DNA from 2 places in the Paenibacillus sp. FSL H7-0703 genome. Region 2 is predicted to be linked to the other one. Evidence: riboswitches for the same ligand, from Rfam matches in the RefSeq annotation. Region 2 holds a riboswitch; the other holds the start of a gene.
The links. Region 2 has a riboswitch for thiamine pyrophosphate ahead of MHB46_RS00540 (thiamine phosphate synthase). Riboswitches for the same ligand answer to the same signal wherever they lie in the genome.

Region 1: another riboswitch for thiamine pyrophosphate. It lies ahead of tenA (thiaminase II); the one in region 2 lies ahead of MHB46_RS00540 (thiamine phosphate synthase).

Annotation. Positions count from the first base shown of each region.
Region 1 is NZ_JBBOPF010000001.1:4,607,261-4,612,235, forward strand. Features, by position in the region: gene thiD (bifunctional hydroxymethylpyrimidine kinase/phosphomethylpyrimidine kinase) at 1-686, opposite strand, end outside; gene thiM (hydroxyethylthiazole kinase) at 683-1,525, opposite strand; gene tenA (thiaminase II) at 1,600-2,289, opposite strand; TPP riboswitch at 2,428-2,530, opposite strand; gene MHB46_RS20630 (NAD-dependent malic enzyme) at 2,623-4,344, opposite strand; gene MHB46_RS20635 (glycosyltransferase) at 4,742-4,975, shown strand, end outside.
Region 2 is NZ_JBBOPF010000001.1:114,879-119,853, forward strand. Features, by position in the region: gene MHB46_RS00525 (hypothetical protein) at 1-273, shown strand, start outside; gene MHB46_RS00530 (hypothetical protein) at 260-1,249, shown strand; gene MHB46_RS00535 (ABC-F family ATP-binding cassette domain-containing protein) at 1,434-2,987, shown strand; TPP riboswitch at 3,081-3,189, shown strand; gene MHB46_RS00540 (thiamine phosphate synthase) at 3,454-4,047, shown strand; gene thiO (glycine oxidase ThiO) at 4,112-4,975, shown strand, end outside.

The sequences.
Region 1 (4,975 bases), 4.5 Mb from region 2:
AATTCCGCGGTAATCGCTGCCGAGAAAGTGCACCCTGTTCCGTGTGTATGGACAGTCCGTACTCGCTTGCCGCTCAGCTCTATAAAGGCGGTTCCGTCAAAAAGCAGGTCAACAATTTGTCCGCTGCTCTCGCTCTCGTCAGCGTGGCCACCCTTGATCACAACGAATTTTGGTCCCATACTGCTAATATGTCTCGCAGCCTCGCGGCGATCCTCCATCGTATGGATACTTATCCCTGTCAGGGCTTCCGCCTCCGGGATATTCGGTGTAACGACCAGTGCCAAGGGGAGCAGGTCGTCCTTCAAAGCCTGCACCGCTTCCAGTTGCAGCAGTTCAGCGCCTCCCTTGGCAATCATCACGGGATCGACGACGACCTTTTTCCAGCCGAACTTTCGGATCTGCTCGCTCACAAGACGGATGATGCCGGCATTAAACAGCATACCAGTCTTCAGGGCATCCACTCCAAGGTCTAATCCTACGGCTTCGATCTGTTCTGCTGTTGCTTCCTCTGGTAGCGGATATACGCCGTGGACTCCTAAGGTATTCTGTACGGTAACGGCTGTAATAGCCGACATGCCGTACACGCCAAGTTCTTGAAAGGTTTTGAGATCAGCTTGAATTCCAGCCCCGCCGCCACTGTCCGAACCAGCAATCGTCAGCGCTCTGGGTACACGAACGTCTGTCATCGCGCACCACCTGCTGCTGTTGTTCCGGCTTCATGGATCGAGACATGCCCCTCTAGTGAACCTGTATGCAGTTTGGCCAGCTCGTCGAGAAAGGCAATCTGGAAGCTGCCGGGCCCCAGCTCTGCGGTACGTGCTGCGGCTCGAGAAGCTGCTGCACCGTAAAATGCCAAACCTGCTGTACCTGCGAGCAGCAGGTTGGGTTCAACAGCTGCAAAGGCACCTAACACAGAGGTCAGCAGACAGCCTGCTCCGGTTACCTTCGTGAGGAGCGCGTCTCCGCCGCTAATCATTCGTGCTTCGGCCCCATCGGTGATGACGTCCTCTTTTCCAGTAATGACAACCATCGTATTGAGCGTTCGAGCAGCCCGAATTGCCAGATCGACATGGTCGCTGTCAGCACTGTCACCGGCATCTACGCCTTTAATCTCACGCGCTTCTCCAACAAGATGTGCGACTTCGGCTGCATTGCCTCGCACCAATGAGATTTTGACTTCACTCAGGATTCGCAGTGCCGATTCAGTTCTAAAGCTCGTTGCTCCCGCACCGACCGGATCTAGCAGCACCGGAACACCGTGTGCATTCGCCGATTGTCCAGCAATGATCATGGCATCCACCAGTTCGCGGTTCAGTGTACCGATGTTTAATACGACGGCTCCCGCTATTTTTGCCATGTCTGCTACTTCCTCGGGTGCATAGGCCATCACCGGGGAGGCGCCCAATGCATACAGGCCGTTGGCCGTAAAGTTGGTGACTACCACATTGGTCATATTGTGAACGAGGGGTTTGCTGTTTTGTACCTTCGTCAGGAGATCCGAATAACTTTTTTCCCATGTACTCATAATGTTTATCCTCTCTATAGTTAGTGGTCCAACAGGGCATTAACCGTACTTCACGCATCGAATCGCCAGGCTGACTATTCCAAGACCGCTGCCTGCATATGGACCGGCCATTCTTCCTGCCTATAAGCCATATCCCAGAACTTATATTCCAGCTGGCAGCTCAGTATAAAATGCTCAATCATCCGCTCTCGCTCAGCAGCCGTTGCGCCTTCCGCCCAAGCATCTACACGTTCTCGGAACTTGAGTGTTGTATCATCAAGCTGGTCTCCATAGAAGCCCATCCATTCATAGAACGGATGAGACTCATCCGGCTTTACTTCATCCAGCAGCCTGCGACCAATCTCGGCATACGTCCACATACATGGCAGCAGCACAGCCAAGATCTCGCCCAGGCTACCCTCATGGGCAACCGTCAGCATGTGACGGATATAGTGATGAGCCGACGGAGCGAGCGGATATCCCTGCAACTCTTCATAGGTCACCCCTGCAACAGCACAGAAATTTTGATGCGGATGAACCTCGCTGTGGAGAATAAAAGAGATTTGTTCATTTAATACAGCCATATCCTCCCGATTGGTGCATTTGGAGATTGCGATGCCGTATATCCGCATGTAGGCGTTCAAATATTCAAAGTCCTGTTTTACATAGTGAATCAGCTGTCCCCTTGTCAAACTTCCTTCAGCAATACCTCTCACAAAGGGGTGCTCAAAAATCGCTTGAAAAATGCCGTCCGCCTGCCGACGGAGTTCTTGTGTAAAACTCAATTTCCCCACCTCCATCAAATTGAAGAGCAAGAAGTCCTGTAAGAATATAATTCCGGAACAACGCTAAAAAGCCGCCCCGGAAAAATGGGAGCGGCTTCAACAATAGGCCCAATACGCAAAAAAACGCTTGAAACCTTATATACGAAGGCTCCACTTTCCTACGCTAGTACGAACTAGATCAGGTTCAAAGGGTCCAAGATACGTTCTTGTCTCAGCCATAGCGGCTCCCCTAGTGGACTTCTATTCTTTTGACTATTACTGTACATACGTTCATACGCTATGTCAAACATAGTGTGCAAAATATGAAATTTCCTCTAGTTAGGTGTTTTGAGCTTAGTGAGGGTGATGAATTACACTTTCCACAGCTTTGACCTTGGCATATTCCGGTTTCCACATTGCATCTCGTATAGCTTGTTCCACATCTGAAATGTGCGCCTGAGCTACCTGATCCTGTATCGCGGCTTTTGCAACCGCAATCGCAACAGCGTACGAAACTTCGCGTAATTTTCGGATATGAGGGAGTAGCGCACCGCCAGGCGTATTCGAATCTACACCATTGGCAACAGCAACTGCTGCCGCTGTAAACATCGCAGGGGTAATCCTTTTGGCTTTAACCACAATCGCACCCAGACCCAGTCCCGGAAAAACAAAGGCATTGTTCGCCTGTCCAATCTCAAATTTCGTACCGTTATAGGTGACGGGCTCAAAAGGACTTCCGGTTGCAATCAGTGCTTTGCCATCGGTCCACCGGATCAAATCCTCGGGTACTGCTTCTGCAAGGTTTGTAGGATTGGACATGGGCATAATGATCGGGCGTTCTACATGTTTCGCCATCTCCTTGATGATCTCTTCAGAAAAGGCACCTGCTACACCGGAAGTTCCAATCAATATCGTAGGCTTCACCTGACGGATGACCTCTAGCAGTGGTATTTTGCCGTCACCCGACCGGGTCCATGAGCTGACTTCATCCTTTTTGCGCACATACGGTTTCTGATATTCCAATACGTCTTCCATATCTTCCATTAACAGCCCGCGATAATCAAAGGCCCAAAAGGACTTGAAGGAATCTTCTGCGGAAAGGCCGTCCTCGATCATAGCACCCCGAATTTGATCAGCATTACCGATTCCTGCTGCCCCTGGGCCGAAAACAAGTATTTTTTGTTCACGCAGCGGAGTCTTGGTGACACCCACCGCCGAAAGAATCGCAGCCAAGGTCACCGCTCCTGTACCTTGTATATCATCGTTGAAGGTGAGTATGCTTTGACCGTATTTTCCTATAATATGGCGTGCATTTACGCTGCCCACGTCTTCCCAATGTAAAAGCGCCTTTGGGAATTGCGCTAACGTTTTGCTGATAAAAGTATCAATAAACTGGTTATAGGCTTCTCCGCGAACCCGTTTATGGCGGTTTCCGATGTACAGTGGATCATTCAGCAGCTTTTCATTATTTGTACCTACATCTAGTACAATTGGCAGCACCCGCCCGGGATGAATGCCTGCCGCAGCCGTATACACTGCAAGCTTGCCGATAGCAATGTTAATCCCCCCGACGCCCCAGTCACCAATCCCTAAAATACTTTCGGAATCTGTCACGACGATCAGATCCACATCATGGCCACTCAAACCAGAATTATGGAATGCTTGTCCAATACCGTTCGGGTTATCTATCGACAAATATATGCCTCCAGGGCGGTTGTACTCGTGACTATATTCTTGAATCGCGGTTCCTACGGTCGGCGTGTAGACTACGGGCAGCATTTCACTCAAATGATCGGTTAGCAGCCGGTAGTAGAGTACGACATTTCGGTTGTGAAGGTCGTTGAGAGAAGCATTTTTTCGCAGCATGGTGGGTTGTGCCAGAAACTGCTGATATGCCCGTACGCTCTGTTTCTCCAATGAAAGGACGGTTGGAGGAAGGATTCCTTCCAAACCCAGCTCCTTGCGTTCTTCTTCTGTAAAAGCGACACCTTTGTTCAAAAGGGGATTTGCCAACACATCCTTTCCCCGTAATGGAGTAGATAATGACCCATCGCGATTGACATAAAATGCTTCCATAGAAAGACCTTCCTTCTCTTCATTTTCATAACTATTCATAACGAAAGATGACATGTTGTCCATAGTATGGACGTGCAAATATGTTTTATTCTTGCATTTATCTATGACAAAATAACCATATTTGTTTCTTTCTAATGATATAAATGAACTAACTTTCGATTTAGATTCGCTAACCATTCCTGATGACTTTGGTTCTAATGAATCAGGTCTAAGTGCTCTGTTTTTATCAAATATGAAAATTAGTTTTTCTTCTCTTATCTCCATATATATCATGGAGTGTCAGCTATTTTGTTAAGAAAATATGAAGCATTTGGACATTAATTTAATCCCTATAAGCAAACATTCTTAATTCTTTTTCAACAAAATAGAACTATTCGGAGGAAAAGGAGAGGTTTGTGTGCAGGGACCTATAGCCATTTTTAGCGATAACGACAGGGCTATTGATTATCCCAATGTGATTTGTTTTTACCAATTTATACAGTGCGAGGACACGGAGGCAGCTTCAGTCTACGAGAACGCATGTTGTTGCCTGATTGATTATAGGGAGCCGGGGCAGGCAGTGCGGAAAGCCAATCAGATCCGTTGCCAATTTCCGCAAATGCCATTGTTACTAGTGACGGATGTAACATTT
Region 2 (4,975 bases):
CCAGACAGTTTTCTGGGCAATTATGAAACTGTATATGATGGGTACTATAATCCGCAAATCTTGCCTGTACTGTTTCCTGGCAATCAGCAGCCAAAATCAGATCAGACACGTCGGTATACCTTGATGGCCGGGGATTATTTTACGGTCCGGTTACATAATACGAATCGGACTCCTGCGGACTTGTACAAATCATGGCTTCTCGGTGGGGCAAATAGCGGCAAGCCGGCAGTTACAGCTTCTTACGGGGGCATGGTTCTGAATGAAGATTACTGATTTTGCAGTCATATTTATACTTTTGTTCTTGCCCTTTGGTGTAGTTAGTGACCTACGGGTGCAGAATCAGCGTGATGTGCAGCAGCTAGAAATGAAATATACGTCGGCTCTTCGTACCGCAGTTCAGGATGCAGGGGTCGTGCTCTCACAGAATGAACGTCAGGAACGCGAGGCCGGATACGGATCGGATAAGTTTTTTCGTGTAGATAAAGAAGCAGCGCTGCACACGTTCCTGCACACCCTTTTTCTTAATATAGGCATTGATGAGGATATAGTAGCACAACGTGCATTATTGGATTACATACCAGTCATTGTAATTCTGGATTATGACGGTTATTATGCGTTCACTTCAGAAGTCTATACAGACGAGCATGGACAAGCTGCTATTGGACACAAATGGAGCGAAAAAAAGCCATATGCCTATGTTGATTCAGTAGGCAACAGTGTGGGGTTCACCTTGGATAATTATGTACACGCATACGATGCGCGGAATCACAGGTGGGTGGAGGGCTTTCAAAAGGAACTTCAGGATCAGACTCCTATATCTTTACTGAATAATTCAGAAACTTTTGAACAAATACGTCGTTCCACCATTGTTGGCAGCGTCCAAGAGGACCTGGCGCGAATGATTAATGTCCATAACGAAAAAGCTGCACGTAACGGCATATCCTATACATTCACACTACCGATCATTCCGCAAGAGGAGTGGTACAACACGGTAGATGATGTGGGTCTGATCGCGTTTATCCAGGGCATTCCGGTCGGAGACAGGTATTACAATAACTATGGATTTGGTGGTGGGAGAGTCGTCAGAAAGCAAGACATTATCGGTGGCATAGAACTAGATACTGGAATGAAGTATTTTTATAGAGATTCATGTCCAGCTCCCTTTAAAGCTAGTGAACGTTTTACGAATGAGAAGTCTGCAGCAGCTGCGGGATACTTTGAGTACAAATGTTATAACGGCTTAAAATAATCACCCTCATGGGTGGTTTTTGTTTTTTTAGGCAGATCCATACCAAAAAACCTTAAAATTCACTGTTTTCAATATTCCGATATGGTTGCAGAATGTGCTACAATAAAGCTTTGAAAGAAACGAAATGCATATGAAATAAGAACAGTCGGCAACGCCGATGACAATAAGGAGCCAAAAACAGCTTATGAGTTTATTGACTGTAGAAAATGTATCCCACAACTTTGGGGACCGCGCATTATTTAAAAATGTTTCCTTTCGATTGCTTGCGGGGGAACGTGTAGGTTTGGTAGGAGCTAATGGTGTTGGTAAATCGACACTCATGAACATTCTCACTGGAAAATTGCTTAAGGATGAGGGTAAAGTGGAATGGACTCCACGTGTACGTTACGGTTATCTGGATCAGCACACCAAGCTGACACCGGGCAAAACGGTACGTGATGTATTAAAAGACGCTTTTCTTCCTTTGTTGGAATTGGAAAAGGAAATGATGCAGATTACTGACAAAATGGGGGATGCTTCTCCTGAAGAGTTGGAAGTGTTGCTGGAACAGATGGGTGAAATTCAGGAGCAACTGGATATGGGGGATTTTTACCTCATTGATGTGAAGGTTGAAGAAATGGCGAATGGACTAGGTCTGTCGGCCATAGGACTGGATCGGGATGTATCTGCACTTAGTGGCGGGCAACGGACAAAGGTGCTTCTTGCTAAGTTGCTGTTGGAAAAACCGAATGTCCTGCTCTTGGATGAGCCTACCAACTATTTGGATGTAGAGCATATTGAATGGCTTACGCGCTATTTGAAGGATTATCCCTATGCTTTTATTCTTATTTCACATGATACTGAGTTTATGAACCAGGTCGTTAATGTTATTTACCATCTTGAATTTGCCAAGATGACCCGTTATTCAGCTAACTATGAAAAGTTTCTTGAAATGGCGGATCTGAACAAAGCTCAGCATATTGATGCTTATGAGAAGCAACAGGACTTTATTAAGAAACAGGAAGATTTTATTCAGCGTAATAAAGCGCGTGCTTCTACCTCAGGCCGAGCAAAGAGCCGTGAAAAGCAGCTTGATCGGATCGAACGTATTGATAAGCCTGAAGAAGCCGCAAAACCAACCTTTCAATTCAAAGAGGCACGTGCAAGCGGAAAGACGGTATTTGAGGGTATTGATTTTGAGATTGGTTATACACATGCCCTTTTGCCTAAAATGTCCATGACGATTGAACGTGGCGAAAAAATTGCAATTGTTGGCTACAACGGTGTCGGTAAATCGACATTGCTCAAAACCATATTGGGAAAAATTCCGCCAATCAGTGGAAAAACCTATCAAGGTGATTTTTTGCAGCCCGCTTATTTTGAGCAGGAAGTAAAGGCAGAGAAAATTACACCGATTGACGACGTGTGGAATGAATTTCCGCATTTGAACCAGCATGAAGTACGAGCGCATTTGGCGCGCTGCGGTTTGAAAAATGAGCATATCACACGTCCGCTATCTGCGCTTAGTGGTGGAGAACAGGCTAAAGTCCGTCTTTGCAAACTGTTAATGCGTGAAAGCAACTGGGTATTGTTCGATGAGCCTACCAACCACTTGGATGTTAAAGCAAAGGATGAGCTGAAACGTGCCTTGAAGGAATACAAAGGGACGGTATTGCTTGTATCTCACGAACCGGACTTTTACGAGGATTGGGTAACCAAAACGTGGAATGTGGAAGAGTGGTCAAGTAAAGTTAACTAAAATCAGTTAAATCCAGTTCTGCATATTTCACACGAAGTGGGGTTTGCAGAATTAGGAAAATATGCTAAGCTATCTATAGCTTATACAATAAAATAGTCACACTAGGGGAGCCGCCCATGCGGCTGAGACGGAATAAATGGATTTCGGACCCTTTGCACCTGATCTGGGTTATGCCAGCGTAGGGAAGTGAGCGCCGTACAAACAAGGCAACACCATCTTTATTTTGTTTGTGCGTGGGACGATACACGTATACGGATATCATGGTCCGTTCGATTATTGGACGTTCGTTAAACCACTTCCTTGGGGAAGTGGTTTTTTTGCGTTTCGTTCATTTTAAGTTGTTCGAGCTTCCGTAGACGGATTCACATACAATCCCCTTTCATTACTGCTGGTAGACGTGGCTGCTAAGCTTAAATCCTTTAATCCAATGTGAGGTGAAGACAAAATCGAATTACACGCAATTTCGATGGAAAAGGGCACTATTGCACAAGCCGCCCGAGTGGCTGCTATGATTTGTCCGTATGTTCATTATGTACACGCACGTTTAAAACAGAATGGTGCCTCTGCATTGCTTTCTTTGACTCGCAGCATGGTGGAGCAGGAAGTTCCTTTGCAACAAATTGTAGTAAATGATCGTGTGGATGTAGCTTTACTTACTTTGGTTGGAACCGTCCAGCTACCAGCTAATGGATTACCTGTTGTGGATGTGAAAGGCCTACTTTCAAAGAGTACACGCTGTGGAGTGTCTGTGCATTCCTTGGAGGAGGCACAGACCGCCGAGCAGGCAGGAGCAGACTATGTACTTTATGGTCACGTATATGAGACCCATTGTAAGCCCGGTATTGTACCGCGGGGTTTAGCTCAGCTTGAACATATTTGCAGGCTGTCGAACATTCCGGTGATCGCGCTGGGCGGCATACAACCGCACCATATCCCGGAGCTTTATATGGCCGGAGCAAGCGGAATTGCGGTGATGTCTGGTATATGGGAGGCTGAGTCGCCCGTTGCAGCTGCGATGGAATATAGGCGAATGGCAGATCTTGTAGTTCACAGCTTGTAGCGAGAAAACGAGAGTAGAGGCAAGCTGAAAGCAGAATGGTTTATGGAGAGGAGACACGGAACAAATGCTAAAGATACACACAGAGGCAAGAGCGATAGGACATGCTGAATGCTTGGTCATAGGTGGAGGTGTCATCGGCAGTTCCATTGCTTATCATGTGGCCAAGGAGGGAAGAAGTACGATCATGCTGGAACGATTGATCCCGGGTGAGGGAGCCTCAGGAGCAGCGGTTGGAATGCTGGCAGCGGAAAGTGAAGAGTTCACCGACTCTGAGCTGGCACGATTTGCTCGCAGAAGTCGAGATGCATTCCCTGAGCTTGTCTGTGATCTGGAGCGTTTGTCGGGTATTTCGGTGGAATTCCGTACAGAAGGATTTGTGACCCCTTTCCGTACGGAAACTGAAGGCCAAAAACGCTGGAAAGCTGCTAAAACGCGAGAGGATGATTGTCCTATCTGGTGGGATGCGAGGGAATTGGCCCGACGAATTCCAGGTTTGGATGAACAAGCGATCGGAGCAATATATCGTTCAAAGGAGACACAAGTGGCTCCTGTCCAGCTTTGTCGTGCTTATGCAGGTGCTGCTGCGGTGCTGGGAGCAACGGTATGGTCTGGTACACGGGCAGAGCAACTGGTCATACAGGATGGTCGAGTTTGCGGTGTCCGAACAGATAGCGGCTTTTTTTCCTGCGATCAGGTCATTATTGCTGGAGGCTTGGATAGCATGAAATTACTGGCGCAGGTTGGGTTTGAATATCCACTTTATCCGGTCAAGGGCGAAGCGGTAGCGGTCTCCTTGAAGGATCACCCATTAGAATACACCATTTATGCTGATGATATTTACCTCGTGCCTAAACAGAATAACGAGCTTTGGATTGGGGCAACGAGCCTTCCGCATCAATATGACGAACAAGTGACCGTAGGAGGCTTG